2 regions of the Comamonas flocculans genome follow, and region 1 is predicted to be linked to the other one. Evidence: predicted binding sites of a transcription regulator. Region 1 holds the regulator's gene; the other holds the start of a gene.
What was found. Region 1 encodes FNR, which switches genes on or off when oxygen is low (the NO sensors DNR and NnrR bind a similar motif). Its sites were predicted from a motif close to TTGATNNNNATCAA; they were not measured.

Region 1 (7,155 bases):
TGCACAGCCCCACGGGCATCTCGCTCATGAGCTGCTGCAGCACGCGCTCGGTGGCCTGCAGGCGCAGGCTCTGCTCCTTGGCCTCGGTCACGTCGCTGATGTAGCCGTTCCAGAGCGTGGCGCCGCTGGGCAGGCGCTGCGGCCGCGCATGTCCGGACAGCCAGCGCGGGCCGCGCCCCGGAATCTCGTAGCGGTATTCGGCAGTCCATTCGCTCAGCTCGCGCGCCGAACGGCGCACGCCCTCGGCCACCCGCTGCAGGTCGCCGGGGCGGATGTGCGCGAACAGCGGCTCGGCGTCGTGCTTGAGCTCTTGCGCGCTGAAGCCGTAGATGTTCACCACGCCCGGGCTGGCGTAGGGGAAATGGTGGTGGCCATCGGGGTCGAGCTGGTACTGGTAGAGCACGCCGGGCAGGTTTTCCGTCAGGCGCTGCAGCATCTCTTCCTGCTGGCGCCGCTCGGAAACGTCCGAGAGCGTGCCGAACACCCGCTCGGGCAGGCCCCGTGCGTCCTGCGCCGTCACGCGCCCCTGGCAGGCGAACCAGCGATAGCTGCCGTCGGCGCAGCGCAGGCGGTGCGTGGCCTCGAAATGCTCTTTTTCACCGCTCAGCAGCTGCTGCCATTCCTGCGCCACCTTGGCGCGGTCGTCCGGATGGGTGAGGTCTTCCCAGGTCTGGCCGTCGCGCTCGAAGGCCTCTTGCACGTAGCCCAGCAGCCCATACCACTGCGGCGAATGGCTGACCTTGCCGCTGGCGGCGTCGTAGTCCCACAAACCCTGGCGGGTGGCCGACAGTACCACGTCCCAGTGCGCCTGGTTTTCTGCCTCGCGCGCGGCGCGCTCGGCCTGCTCGCGCTGCAGCTGGCGGCGCTTGCGCTGCATCCGCGCCAGCGTGCCGGCAGCCAGCACGCCGGCAGCCAGCCACAGCAGCAGGCTCCAGCGGGCGTCACGGCGCCAGGCGGCGAAGACGGCTGCTTGATCGCGCCCGACGGCCAGCACCAGCGGCTTGTCCATGTGCAGCTCGGGTGGCTGCAGCGTACGCAGCGCCACCATCTGCAGCTTGGCCTCGCCCGGGCGCATGGGCGCGCGCAGGAAGCTGGCGCGCTGGCCGCTGTCGTGGTGGCGCAACCAGGCACTACCGGCCACGCGCAGGTCCACGCCCTCGGCCTCGCCTTCGCGGCCCAGCGCCAGAAAGCGCAGGCCGTCGCCGTGCGACAGGCTCACCAGCATGTCCGGCGCCTGGCCCAGCGGGCGCATCAGCAGGCGAAAGTAATCGGCGTCCACCGCCGCCACCAGCACGCCGGCAAAGCGCCCGTCGGCGGAACGCACCTGGCGCGCCAGCACCATCAACCAGCCGCCCAGGGCGCCGCGAAATGGCGGCGACACCACCAGCGTCTGCGGCGACGCCGCGGCCCGCGCCGCCGCGAAATAGTCACGCTGGCCGGAGTTCTTGCCGACCAGGTTGGGGTCGCTGCTGACAGTGATGTTGCCCTCGGCGTCGAGCAGGCTCAGGTACTGCACCACCGGCATGGCGTCGGCATAGGCGCGCAGCCGCACGGTGAGTTGGGCCGGGCCGTCGCCCAGGGCCTGCAAGTCCGGCAGTTCGGCCAGCAGGCTGTGCAGCGCGTCGTTGGTGGCGTCGAGCTGCAGCGCCAGGTTGTCGTGCAGTCCTGCGGCCTGCAGGCTCAGCTGCTGGCGCGCGCGCTCGGCCGTGGCGCGGTGCTCCTGCCAGCCGTTGAGCACCAGCACCAGGCCCGCCGCCAACCATGCCAGCCCCAGCCACCACCATGGGCTGCGCGCATGCGATGGCTGCAAGGAAGGTGTGGCTGACAAAAAGGACTCCGTCGATCACCCGGGCAGCCGCCACTGTATACGAAGGCCCCCGCACGTCGCGCCGGCCGCGGTGGCGGCGTCATTCGGCCTTGCATTGCAGCGCAGGCCCGGGGCATTGCATGCAGTTGCCACCCTGGAAGGCGACGCCGCGTCAGAGGATCTTGGAATACTGCGCGCGGCTCTCGCGCGCCTGCAGGTACTTGTCGAACACCATGGCGATGCCGCGCACGAAGAACCAGCCCATGGGGGTGACGTCGATGGCGTTGGCGCTCAGATGCACCAGGCCGTCGTCGTGCATGGCGCGCAGACGCGCGAGCTCGCTGGCGAAGGTGGCGCGAAAGTCGATCAGGTGCGCCGCCTCCACCGACTCGAACTGCACGCGGCCCTGGCACATCAGCGCGTTGATGACGGCGCGGCGCAACACGTCGTCATGGCTCAGGGCCACGCCGCGCACGATGGGCAGGTGCCCGTGGTCGAGCATGTCCTGGTATTGCAGCAGGTCCTTGGCGTTCTGGCTGTAGGTGGCGCCGACCTTGCCTATGGCCGAGATGCCCAGCGAGATCAGGTCGCAGTCGGGCTGGGTGCTGTAGCCCTGGAAGTTGCGGTGCAGCCGCCCCTGGCGCTTGGCCACGGCGAGCGAGTCGTCCGGGAGCGCGAAATGGTCCATGCCGATGTAGACGTAGCCCACCTCCTCGAAGGCCGCTATCGAGTGCGACAGCATGGCCACCTTGTGATTGGCCACCGGAATGTCGGCGGTCTTGATGTGGCGCTGCGACTTCACGCGCGCGGGCAGGTGGGCGTAGGCGTAGAGCGCGATGCGGTCGGGCCGCAGCTCGGCCATCTGCGCGATGGTGCGCGCGAACGATTCGGGCGTCTGCTTGGGCAGGCCGTAGATCAGGTCGGCGTTGATGGAATCAAAGCCGATGCGCCGCGCGGCCGCGACCAGCTCGAACACCTGCTCGGCCGGCTGCACGCGGTGCACCGCCTTCTGCACCTCGGGGTCGAAGTCCTGCACGCCGAAGCTCAGGCGGTTGAAGCCCAGCTCGCGGATCACCTGCAGGCGTTCGGCGCTGATGGTGCGCGGGTCTATCTCTATCGAGTATTCACCCTTGGGCGCAAAGGCAAAGCGCTTGCGCAGCATGGCCATCAGGTCGGCCAGTTCCTCGTCGTTCAGGAAGGTGGGCGTGCCGCCGCCAAAGTGCAGCTGGCTCACGCTCTGGCCGGGCCCGCCCAGGTGCTTGACGTGCAGGTCGAGCTCGCGCTCGACGTAGGCAAGATAGGGCGCGGCGCGCTCGTGGTGCTTGGTGATGATCTTGTTGCAGGCGCAGTAGTAGCACAGCGATTCGCAGAACGGCAAGTGCACGTACAGCGACAGCGGCTGCGCCGCCAGGCTCGTGCCGAGCTGGCGCTGGGCGAGCGCATGGCGGTAGTCTTCTTCGCCGAAGGCTTCGACGAAGCGGTCGGCCGTCGGGTAGGAGGTGTAGCGCGGCCCCGGCACGTCGAAGCGGGAGATGAGCTCTGGGGTAATCGTGGGCATGGCAGTCCTGAATGGCAATGCGGCCATCCGATGCAAACGCAGAACTGTCGCCGTCGCTGCTGCCGCTGTCTTTGATCGCCATCAAGGAATCGGGGCGGGCCATCCTAGAATCACCCATCCCTGCCCCAGAGGACAAGCCAGCCATGCCCCACCGCGCCCTCCAGATCGCCTGTTCGCGCTGCAGCCTGCGCGAACTGTGCATGCCCGTGGACATCAGCGCGGCCGACATGGAGCGCCTCGATACGCTGGTGACCACGCGCCGGCGCGTCAAGCGCGGCAAGCCGCTGTATTCGCGCGGCGACCGTTTCAGCGCGCTGTACGCGATCCGCTCGGGCTTCTTCAAGACGCGCGTGACCGCCAGCGACGGGCGCGAGCAGGTCACGGGCTTTCAGATGGCCGGCGAGATCATGGGGCTCGACGGCATCGTCTCGGACGAGCACACCTGCGACGCGCTGGCGCTGGAAGACGCCGAGGTCTGCGAAATGCCCTACGACCGCATCGAGTCGCTGTCGCGCGAGGTGCCGGCGCTGCAGACCCATGTGCACAAGATCATGAGCCGCGAGATCGTGCGCGACCATGGCGTGATGCTGCTGCTGGGCAGCATGCGCGCCGAAGAGCGCGTCGCCTCCTTCCTGATGAATCTGCTGCAGCGCCTGCACGTGCGCGGCTTCTCCGAGGCCGAGCTGGTGCTGCGCATGACGCGCGAGGAAATCGGCAGCTACCTGGGGCTGACGCTGGAGACGGTGAGCCGCACCTTCTCGCGCTTTGCCGACGAGGGGCTGATCGAGGTCAAGCACCGCCAGGTGCGCATTCTGGACGGCGCCGGCCTGCAGACCATCGTGGACAGCGCCGGAAGCCGGCGTTGAGAACTCTGTTTTACATAGCTTGATGCGCTGGATGGGCGGGCGTTTCAGCCGGATTTCATTCTCAATCTCGGGGCTGGCCGCGCAAGGCTTTCACGGCCCCGCGCAGGCGCTTGGCCTGCAGGCGCCGCTCCCGCGAGGCGCGCGTGGGCCGCGTCGCCTTGCGTGGCAGGACGGGGCGCGCCGCCTGCTCCACCAGCTCCCGCAGGCGCGCCAGCGCGTCGCGCCGGTTGGCCTGCTGCGTGCGGTAGCGCTGCGCCTTGATGAGCACCTGGCCCTCGGTGGTGACGCGGGCGTCGGACAACGCCAGGATGCGCTGCTTGAGCTCGGCGGGCAGGGCGGAGGCGGCCACGTCAAAGCGCAGGTGCACCGCGCTCGAGACCTTGTTCACGTTCTGCCCGCCCGCGCCCTGCGCGCGGATCGCGGTGATCTGCGCCTCGCGCTCGAGCAGCGCTGCCGTGGTTACCATCCCCGCCCCTTCTAGCCCTCGCCGATTGCCCCCAATGTCCCTGCTCTCGCGCCGACAAACGGTCGGCCTCGTCCTGCTGGTGCTTGCCTGGGGCATCAACTGGCCGGTCATGAAGGTGACGCTGCGCGAGATGGGGCCCCTGCATTTTCGCGCGTTGACCATGTTCGGCGGCGCGCTGGTGCTGGCGCTGTATTTTCGCTCGCGCGGCCTGCGCCTGCTGCCGCACGGCTGGGCCGAATGGCGCGCGGTGGTGGTGCTGGGGCTGCCCAACATTCTGGGCTGGCACGCCCTGTCCATCATCGGCGTGGCGCAACTGCCTGCGGGACGCGCGGCCACGCTGGGCTTCACCATGCCGGTCTGGACGGTGCTGCTGTCGGTGCTGTTCTACCGCGAAAAGCTCACCGGACGGCTGCTGGTGGGCGTGCTGGCGGTCCTGGCGGGCATCACGCTGCTGCTGTGGAACGAGCTGGCCCAGATTGCCGGGCGTCCGGCCGGCATCGCCTGGATGCAGGGCGCGGCCTTCAGCTGGGCGCTGGGCACCATCTGGATGCGCCGCGCCCACCTGAGCATGCCGGCCGAAACCCTGGTGGTCTGGATGATGGTGCTGGCCTCCCTGGCGCTGTGGCCGCTGGCCATCTGGCTGGAGCCGCCGCAGCAGTGGCATTTCAGCGCCCCGGTCTGGGCCAGCCTGGTGTGGAGCGTGTTCATCAACTACGGGCTGGCCCAGGTGATCTGGTTTGCGCTGGTGCGCGTGCTGCCGCCCACCACCAGCGCGATGAGCGTGATGGCCGTGCCCATGGTCGGCATCCTGAGCGCACCCTTCGTGATCGGTGAATGGCCGCACTGGCAAGACCTCGCGGCCATGGTCTGCGTGGTCGTCGCCATCGGCGCGGTGCTGCTCAGGCGCGATTAGGGCGACGCTGAACAAGTTCCCGCGATGGCGCGCGCCCAGCCTGGGGATGGGCTGCAAGGCGCAAACCGCAGCGACAGCCGTAGCTATCGCGAGGATTTGCAACGCCGCAGACCGCAGCAAGCCGGGATGCGCGGCGCGCGAGGGACTTGTTCAGCGTCGCCTCAGGGCGCAGGCGCGTCCAGCAGCTGCAGCAGCAGCTGGTTGAAGGCCGGCGCCTGCTCATAGGGCGCCCAGTGCCCGACGCCCTCCAGCAGGTGCAGGCCGCGAAAATCGCGGGCGCTGGCGGCCCAGGCCGCGCGCAGCTCGGCAAAGCGCCCGCGGTAGAGCGCGTCGTGCTCGCCATAGATGGCATGCACCGGGCAGGCGACCCGCTCCAGCGCACGCGCAAGGATGTCGGTATTGGACAGACGCCGGCGCGTCAGGCGGTCGCGCTCGGCATTGCGCGCGTGCAGCTGCAGCGCCGCCTCGTCGATGCGCGCCGCATCGGCAAACATCATGGCCGCGAGGTTGTGCCGGTGCACCGCCAGCTGTGCGGACAGCTCCGGCAGATGGCGCCAGCCACGCAGGTCCACGCGGTTCGGCCGCGTCGTCGTCATGCCGGGCGCGCCCACCAGCACCAGGCTGCGGGCCAGCCCGGGCCGGGCGGCCTGCAGCAACCCGGCCGCCATGGCCCCGAAAGAAAAGCCCACCAGATCGCAGGGCGCGCCCGGAACCACGCTGCGCAGCGAGGCCAGCAGCGCGGGCAGCAGTGCATCCACGTCCTGCGCGCCGGGCACCGCGGCCGAATCGCCGAAGCCCGGAAGGTCCACCGCCCAGACCTCGCGCCCGCTGGACGCCAAGGCTTCGATATTGCGCAGCCAGTGCGTCCAGCTGCCGCTGCCGCCATGCAGCAGCACCAGCGGGGCATGGCCGCCCCGGCGATCGGCCCAGACGTGCCAGACGATGGCGCCGCCCGAGCCCGCCAGCGGGCTGCGCACGCAGCGCGCCTGCGCCTGCAGGCGCACCACCGCCTCGGGCTGCCCTACCACCGGGCGATGGCATCTATGGCCAGAGCGTAGCCCTGCACCCCCAGCCCGCAAATGAGACCGCGCGCGACCGGCGAAATCCAGGAATGGTGGCGAAAGGCCTCGCGTGCGAAGACGTTGCTGATGTGCAGCTCGATCAACGCCACCCCGGTGCCCTTGATGGCGTCGGGCAGCGCCACGCTGGTGTGGGTGTAGGCCCCGGCGTTGAGCACCACGCCGGCCAGCCGTCCGGCCGCATGCTCGCGTCCGGCTTCGTGGATGCTGTCCACCAGCGCGCCCTCATGGTTGCTCTGGCGAAATACCAGCTCCAGGCCGTGGCGCTCGCAGGCTTGGCGGCACAGCTGCTGCACGTCGGCCAGGGTCTGCGCGCCATAGACCTCGGGCTCGCGCGTGCCGAGCAGATTCAGGTTGGGACCGTTGAGAACGTAGACGAGTTGCGGCATGGCGGCGGACGCGGGGCGACAGAGCCGCGATTATGCGGCCCGCCCCGCCCGCAACGCGCCTCAGCGCCGGTCGCGCC
Region 2 (7,155 bases), 240 kb from region 1:
TCAGGCGCGGCGACAGGCCCAGGCTGGGTTCGTCCAGCAGGATGAGTTCGGGCTTGGCCATCAGCGCGCGGCTGATGGCCAGCATCTGCTGCTGCCCGCCCGAGAGCAGGCCGGCGTCCTGGTGGCTGCGCTCCTTGAGGATGGGGAAGTACCCGAACACCGTCTCCAGATCGCGCGCCACCGCGTCGCGGTCGCTGCGCGTGTAGGCGCCCATCATGAGGTTGTCGCGCACCGACAGCAGCGGGAACACCTCGCGCCCCTCGGGCACGTGCATCAAGCCCCGGCGCACGATGCTCGTGGGGTCGTTGGCGGTGATGTCCGCGCCCTTGAACTGCACGCTGCCCTTGAGCGGATCGATGATGCCCGAGATGGTCTTGAGGATGGTGGTCTTGCCCGCGCCGTTGCTGCCCAGCACCGTGGCGATCTCGCCCGCGTGCACCGCCAGGCTCACGCCGCGTATCGCCTTGATCGGACCGTAGGCGCTCTCCACGTTCTGCAACTGCAGCAGCGGTGTCTGCACGGTGGCGGCTGGCGTGTTCATGCGCGCCCTCCCACCTGCTGCCCGGCGGGGCGGCGCAGGTTGCTCACGTCGTCTATCGTGCCCAGGTAGGCCTCGGCCACGCCTGGGTGGGCCTGCACCTCGGCGGGCGTGCCCAGCGCCAGGACCTCGCCCTGGTTCATCGCCAGCACGCGGTCGGACACGCGCGAGACCAGGCTCATGTCGTGCTCGACCATCAGCACGGTGATGCCCAGGTCCTTGCTGATGTCCTCGATCCAGAAGGCCATGTCGTCGGTTTCTTCCACGTTCAGGCCGGACGAGGGCTCATCGAGCAGCAGCAGGCGCGGTTCGGTGCACAGGGCGCGGCCCAGCTCCACCACCTTGCGCACGCCGTAGGGCAGGCCGCCCACCAGGGTGTCGCGGTAGTGCTGCAGGTCCAGGAAATCGATGACTTCCTCCACCTTCTCGCGCGCCTGCACTTCGGCGGCGCGGGCGCGCCCGGTGAACAGCATGTCGCTCAGCAGGCCGGTGCGCCGGCGGATGTGCCGCCCGATCAGGAGGTTGGACAGAACGCTCGCGTGCTCGAACAGCTCGATGTTCTGGAAGGTGCGCGCGATGCCCAGCTCGGCCACCGCATGCGGCGCCTGCCCGGTCAGCCTGAGCGTGCCGCCGGGGCCGACGTAGTCGATGTGGCCGCTCGTGGGCTGGTAGATGCGGCTGATCAGGTTGAATACCGTGGTCTTGCCCGCGCCGTTGGGGCCGATCAGCGTAAAGACCTCGCCCTCGTGCACCTCGAAGCCGACGTCGTTCACGGCCAGCAGGCCGCCGAAACGCACGCTCAGGTGCTGCGCGCTCAAGAGGAGGTTGCCGCTCATCTCAGGCGCTCCGATTTCTGGAAGGACTTCTGGCGCCTGAACATCCCGCGCCGGTAGAAGGGAAACAGCTGCAGCCAGGCGCGCACCTTGATCCAGCGTCCGTAGATGCCCAGCGGCTCGAACATCACGAAGACGATCAGCACCGCGCCATAGACGAAGGTCTGCAGGCCCGGTGACTGGCCTATCGAATCGGGCAGCCAGTCCTTGGACAGGCTGATGAGCTGGGGCATGAAGATCAGGAACATCGCACCCAGGAATGCGCCATGCACCGAGCCCAGGCCGCCGATGACGATCATCAACAGCAGGTCGATGGACTGCACGATGTCGAACTGCTCGGGCGTGATGAACTGCAGCTTGTGACCATAGAGCGCGCCGGCGATGCCTGCCAGCGCCGCCGACAGCGCGAACGACAGCGTCTTGTAGTACGCCAGGTGGATGCCCATGCTCTGCGCCGAGATCTCCGAATCGCGGATCGCGACGAAGGCGCGTCCCGTGGGTGCGCGCAGCAGGTTCAGGATGGCCAGCGTGCAGACGATGGCGATCACCAGACACAGGAAATAGAAGGCCTCTGACGATTCGAAGGCATAGCCCATGATCTGCGGCGGCTGCAGGAAGATGCCCTTGTTGCCGCCGGTGACCGATTCCCAGCGCGCGAAGATTTCCTCCACGATGAAGCCGAAGGCCAGCGTGGCGATGGCCAGGTAAATGCCCTTGACGCGCAGCGCCGGCAGGCCCACGACGATGCCCACCGCGGCCGAGAGCAGCGCGGCGCACGACAGCGACAGCAAAAAGGGCCAGCCCATGGTGGTGAGCAGCGCCTGGGTGTAGGCGCCGACCCCGAGGAAGGCCGCGTGCCCGAGCGAGAACTGGCCGGTAAAGCCCGCCAGCAGCATCAGTCCCAGGCCGGCGATGCCGTAGATCAGCACGAAGGTCAGCTGCGCCAGCCAGTATTCGGGCAGCAGCCCCGGTGCTGCCAGCAGACCCAGCACCAGCAGGCCATACCAGAACAGATGGCCACCATGCTTGGCCAGGCGTATGTCCTGCTGGTAGGAGGTCTTGAAAATGAAACGCATCGTCTAGACCTTCTTGACCAGCCGCTCGCCGAACAGGCCGTTGGGTCTGACCATCAGCATGATGAGCACCACGACGTAGGCCGCCACGTCCTTGAAGCCTTCGGGCAGGTAAAAGCCCGAGAGCGATTCGATGCTGCCTATCACCAGCCCGCCGACGATCGCCCCGGGCAGGCTGCCGAAGCCGCCGACCACCGCGGCCGGGAAGGCCTTCAGCCCGATGAAGCCCATGTTGGCGTGCACGAAGGTGATGGGCGCGAGCAGCAGGCCGGCGATCGCGGCCACCATGCCGGCCAGCGCCCAGACCATGCCGTTGATGCGCTGCACGGGTATGCCCATGTAGTACGCCGCCAGCTGGTTCTGCGAGGCCGCCTGCATCGCCACGCCCAGGCGGGTGTAGCGAAACATCGCAAACAGCAAGGCGCACAGCAGCACCGTGGTGAGGATCACCGCGATCTGCTCGGCGCCCACCACCAGGCTGCCCCACTGCAGCGTCGCATCCTTGTAGGGGACGTCCAGCGTGTGCGTCTCCGTGCCCATGCCCGGAATCATCGTGACCAGGCCGCGCAGCAGATAACCTATGCCTATGGTCAGCATCACGATGGAAAACGCCGGCTGACCCAGCACCGGGCGTATCACCACGCGCTCGAGCAGCAGGCCCAGCAGCCCCATGGCCAGCATCGCGGCGATCACCGCCAGCCAGAAGGGAAAGCCCAGCCAGGACATCGCGGCCACGCCGATGAAGGCGCCGACCATCATGAATTCGCCCTGGGCGAAACTGACGATCTCGGTGGCCTTGTAGATCAGCACGAAGCCCAGCGCGATCAGTCCGTAGATGCAGCCCTGGGCTACGCCACTGATCAGGAGTTGGACAAATTGCACCTGTGCGTTCCCGTTATTTTCACAAAGCGTCCGCTTTGCATAAATGCCGATAATGCATGCTCCGATGGGCCTTCGCGTTAGGTGAATACCCTTAAAATTTGATGTTGCGTCTCGTAGCCCCTGCAAACAAAGCGTCTGTTGCTATGAATTTCGTAAACTCCTGGTGTAGCCAGGTATTTTGATGGATGCTCGCCCCATGCCGACCGCTACGACGACCGACCCTTTCGACGCCGAATTCATGGCGCTGCTGCGCGAGCTGTTCGAAGAAAAAATCGTCTTCAACCGCACGCTCGGGCTGGAGGTGACGCAGGTGGCCGCGGGCCATGCACGGGGACGCATAGCGATGCGCCCCGAGCTCGTGGGCCACTTTGCCTACAACCGCCTGCACGGTGGCGCGATCAGCGCGGCGCTGGACGCCATGGGGGGTCTTGCGATCATCGCGGCCATGGCGGCGCGGCATGCGGACAAAACGCCCGAACAGCGCCTGCAGTATTTTTCCAGGCTGGGCACGATAGACCTGCGCGTGGACTATCTTCGGGCCGCCATAGGCCCGTCGTTCGAGCTGCAGGCCCAGGTGCTGCGCCTGGGCTCGCGCGTGGCCAGCACGCGCATGGAATGCCTGGGCGCTGACGGCCAGCTGCTGGCCACGGGCGCGGCCTCCTATATCGTCGCCTGAGCGCGCGGCTCCATCCAGGCGTGTGGCGAACGCCGGGACGGGTGGCTGCGGAGCATGGGCGTTCAGTCGTCGCCACGGATGGGGCGCGGGCGGCCCTGCTCGTCGATGGCCACGTAGCTCAGGCGTGCCTCGGTCACCTTCAGGTACTGTCCCTGGGCGCGGATGCGCTCGGCAAACACCTCGACCTGCACGGTGATCGAGGTGCGCCCGACACGCAACACCGACGAATAAAAAGAGAGCAAGTCGCCCACGCGTACGGGCTGCTTGAAGACGAATTCATTGACGGCCACCGTCGCAATGCGCCCGCATGCAACGCGTGCGCTCAGCACCGAGCCGGCCAGGTCCACCTGCGACATCACCCAGCCGCCGAAGATGTCGCCGTTGCTGTTGGTGTCGCTGGGCAGGGGAATGACCTTGAGCACCAGCTCCTTGTCCTGGGGCAGCGTGGTGGCGGGCGTGGTGTCGGGCTGTGGCATGCAAGCGTGGTCGGCAGTCAGGGTGGGGCGATTGTCCTGCAGTCTGCGTGCGCCGGGCGCGCGCTGGCGCAGTCCGCGTCAGCGCGGGCGCTGCTGCGTGCTCGTCCCCAGGGCTGCGACTAGCGCCACCAGCAGTGCGGCCACGAGGTTGTGTGCCCAGGTGCCCGCAAGCGGCAGCTGCTGCGCAATGATGCCCAGCCCCAGGCCGACCTGCAGCAGGGGCAGCGCCACCAGCGCGAGCGCCGCTGCCTTGCGCTGCATGCGCCAGGCGCGCCAGGCCATGATGGCCAGAAAACCCGACAAGGCCAGGCCGGCGGCGCGGTGCAACAGGTGCGCGATCGCGCCGCCCGCATGGTCGGGCGCGGTGCCTGCCACCGGAACGAACCAGGGGTTGAGCGTGCGCCAGGTGCCGCTGGAGACGTCGCAGCTTCCCAGGGCCGGGCAGGACAGGCCCGCATGCCCGCTGCTGACCAGGCCGCCCAGGGCCATCTGCACGAAACACAGGGCCAGGGCCACCCAGACCCAGCGCGCCAGCGGTGAAGCGGTCGCCCCGGGCGCAGAGCGGCGCGCCAGGCGCACGGCCAGCACCAGCATGGCAAAGCCTGCGAGCAGGTTGCCCAGCGTGACTGCCGGCAGCAGCGAACTGCGCGTCGCTGCCCCGAGCACGGCCAGAAACAGCGCCAACGTCAGCAGGCCGCCGGCCAGCGCCGTCTCCGGACGCCAGCGTTGGCGCAGGGCGAGCGCCAGCAGTGCCAGTACCACCACGAGGCTGCTAGAAGCGATGATGCGGTGCGCGGTGCGTGCCACGGCTATGGCTGTGTCGCTGGCGCCGGCTTGCGTGAGCGGCGTGGCCGCAGGCGACTGGGCGCGCGCGAGCTGGAGCTGCCCGTAGCAGGCGGGCCAGGGCTCGCAGCCGACGCCGGTGTTCACCAGCCGCACGAAGGCCGACAGGCTGGTGATTGCCAGCACCATCGCTGCGCACAGCCAGGCGAGGCGGCGCAGCCAGCGGCGCGCGGGCATGCCGGCAGGCGGATGGGCAGGGGAGAGCGTTGCGTCCATGGGGCGGAGGATGAAAACCGTGGTGTGCGAATCTACCCCAGACCGGTGCGGGGCAAGCGTTGCTTTTGCGCTGCCGCTGCACTACCCTTACTGCGCGCCGGCAAGCGGGCTCACCCCGCGGGCATCCTCTTACTTTTTGATCCAGATCACGTTTCAGGCCGGGCCCGGCTTGTAGACTGCCTGAGCCGTAAATCCGGATTCAGCCGACCTTGTCAAGGAGCGATCAGCATGAGCCATCATGACGACGAAAACGAGCCTGTGCCCTTCATGCAGCAGCTGCTAGACAGCCCTTTCTTGCTGCTCTTTCTGGGTGTCATGATTCCCATGGTTGTCTACAACCTCTGGGGCTACATCGACACCCTGACCATCCCGCTGGCCAAATAACAACCAAGGAAGCACGTCCATGACCGCAATCCTGCCTCCTTCAGACCGGCTGTGGTGGAAACACCCGATGGATCGCCAGGAGACCATCTGGATCATCATTTCCTTCATCTGGTGCATGGTGATGTTCGCCATGATGGTCGGCTGGCACTTCTTCGGCAAACAGAATCTGGCCACCGAAACCTACAAGGTCGACCCGGCCGCCTTTGCCGAGCGCGCCGAGGCCTTCGCCAAGAAGTACACCGTGCGTACGGAGACCGAACAGGAAGTTCCCGTGGTCGCGCCGCCTGAAGGCAGCGACGTCTACATGATCGGTCGCCTGTGGAACTGGTGGCCCATCCTCGAGCTGGAAAAGGGCAAGACCTACAAGCTGCACATGACTTCCATGGACTACAACCACGGCTTCTCGCTGCAGCCGATCAACCTGAACATCCAGGTCGTGCCGGGCTATGAGCACGTGATCAAGGTCACGCCCAATGAATCGGGCACCTACGCCATCGTTTGCAACGAATTCTGCGGCATCGGGCACCACGAGATGGTCGGTCGCCTGTACGTGAAGTAAAGCGAAGGAAGCGCCATGACCGTCTCCACCACCTACCGTACCTGCCCGCGCTCTGGTCTGCAGTTTGAAGACCAGGCCGAAAAACTCATCAAGGCCAACGCCTTCACCGCCATCGTCGCGCTGCTCGTGGGCGGCATTCTGGCGCTGGGCGTGGTGCTCACGCGCTGGCCCGCGGTGCACCTGCTGTCTGCGGACGCCTTCTACATGGTGCTCACCGCCCACGGCCTGGACATGCTCATCTTCTGGATGATCTTCTTCGAGATCGCGGTGCTGTACTTCGCCTCGTCCACGCTGCTGCGCTGTCGCATTGCCACGCCCAGGATTGCCTGGGCCGCCTACTGGCTGATGCTGGTGGGCGCGGTGATCAACAACGTCGCGGTGTTCCAGGGTGAATCCAGCGTCATGATGACGTCCTACGTGCCCATGATGGCCCATTGGTCCTTCTACCTGGGTCTGGTGGTGTTCGCCGTCGGCGCGCTCATCGCCTGCGCGGTGTTCTTCGGCACGCTGGTGGTCGCCAAGCGCGAGAAGACCTACGAGGGTTCCGTCCCGCTGGTGACTTTCGGCGCCATGACCGCCGCGATCATTGCCGTGTTCACGCTGCTGTCGGGCGCGATCATCCTGGTGCCGACGCTGTTCCTGTCCTGGGGCCTGGTGCAGAACGTCGACCCGCTG

Region 2: FOZ74_RS09895 (COX15/CtaA family protein) is a predicted target of FNR. The motif match lies at 5,674-5,687, and genes of this name have one in related genera.

Annotation. Positions count from the first base shown of each region.
Region 1 is NZ_CP042344.1:2,288,304-2,295,458, reverse strand. It holds gene FOZ74_RS11020 (diguanylate cyclase domain-containing protein) at 1-1,810, opposite strand, end outside; gene hemN (oxygen-independent coproporphyrinogen III oxidase) at 1,980-3,365, opposite strand; gene fnr (fumarate/nitrate reduction transcriptional regulator Fnr) at 3,509-4,231, shown strand; gene arfB (alternative ribosome rescue aminoacyl-tRNA hydrolase ArfB) at 4,293-4,697, opposite strand; gene FOZ74_RS11000 (DMT family transporter) at 4,732-5,610, shown strand; gene FOZ74_RS10995 (alpha/beta fold hydrolase) at 5,772-6,638, opposite strand; gene aroQ (type II 3-dehydroquinate dehydratase) at 6,632-7,078, opposite strand; gene FOZ74_RS10985 (hypothetical protein) at 7,139-7,155, opposite strand, start outside.
Region 2 is NZ_CP042344.1:2,047,350-2,054,504, forward strand. It holds gene FOZ74_RS09865 (ABC transporter ATP-binding protein) at 1-541, opposite strand, end outside; gene FOZ74_RS09870 (ABC transporter ATP-binding protein) at 538-1,374, opposite strand; gene FOZ74_RS09875 (branched-chain amino acid ABC transporter permease) at 1,371-2,447, opposite strand; gene FOZ74_RS09880 (branched-chain amino acid ABC transporter permease) at 2,451-3,326, opposite strand; gene FOZ74_RS09885 (thioesterase family protein) at 3,523-4,002, shown strand; gene FOZ74_RS09890 (acyl-CoA thioesterase) at 4,065-4,478, opposite strand; gene FOZ74_RS09895 (COX15/CtaA family protein) at 4,557-5,537, opposite strand; gene FOZ74_RS16065 (hypothetical protein) at 5,766-5,921, shown strand; gene FOZ74_RS09900 (cupredoxin domain-containing protein) at 5,941-6,480, shown strand; gene FOZ74_RS09905 (cbb3-type cytochrome c oxidase subunit I) at 6,496-7,155, shown strand, end outside.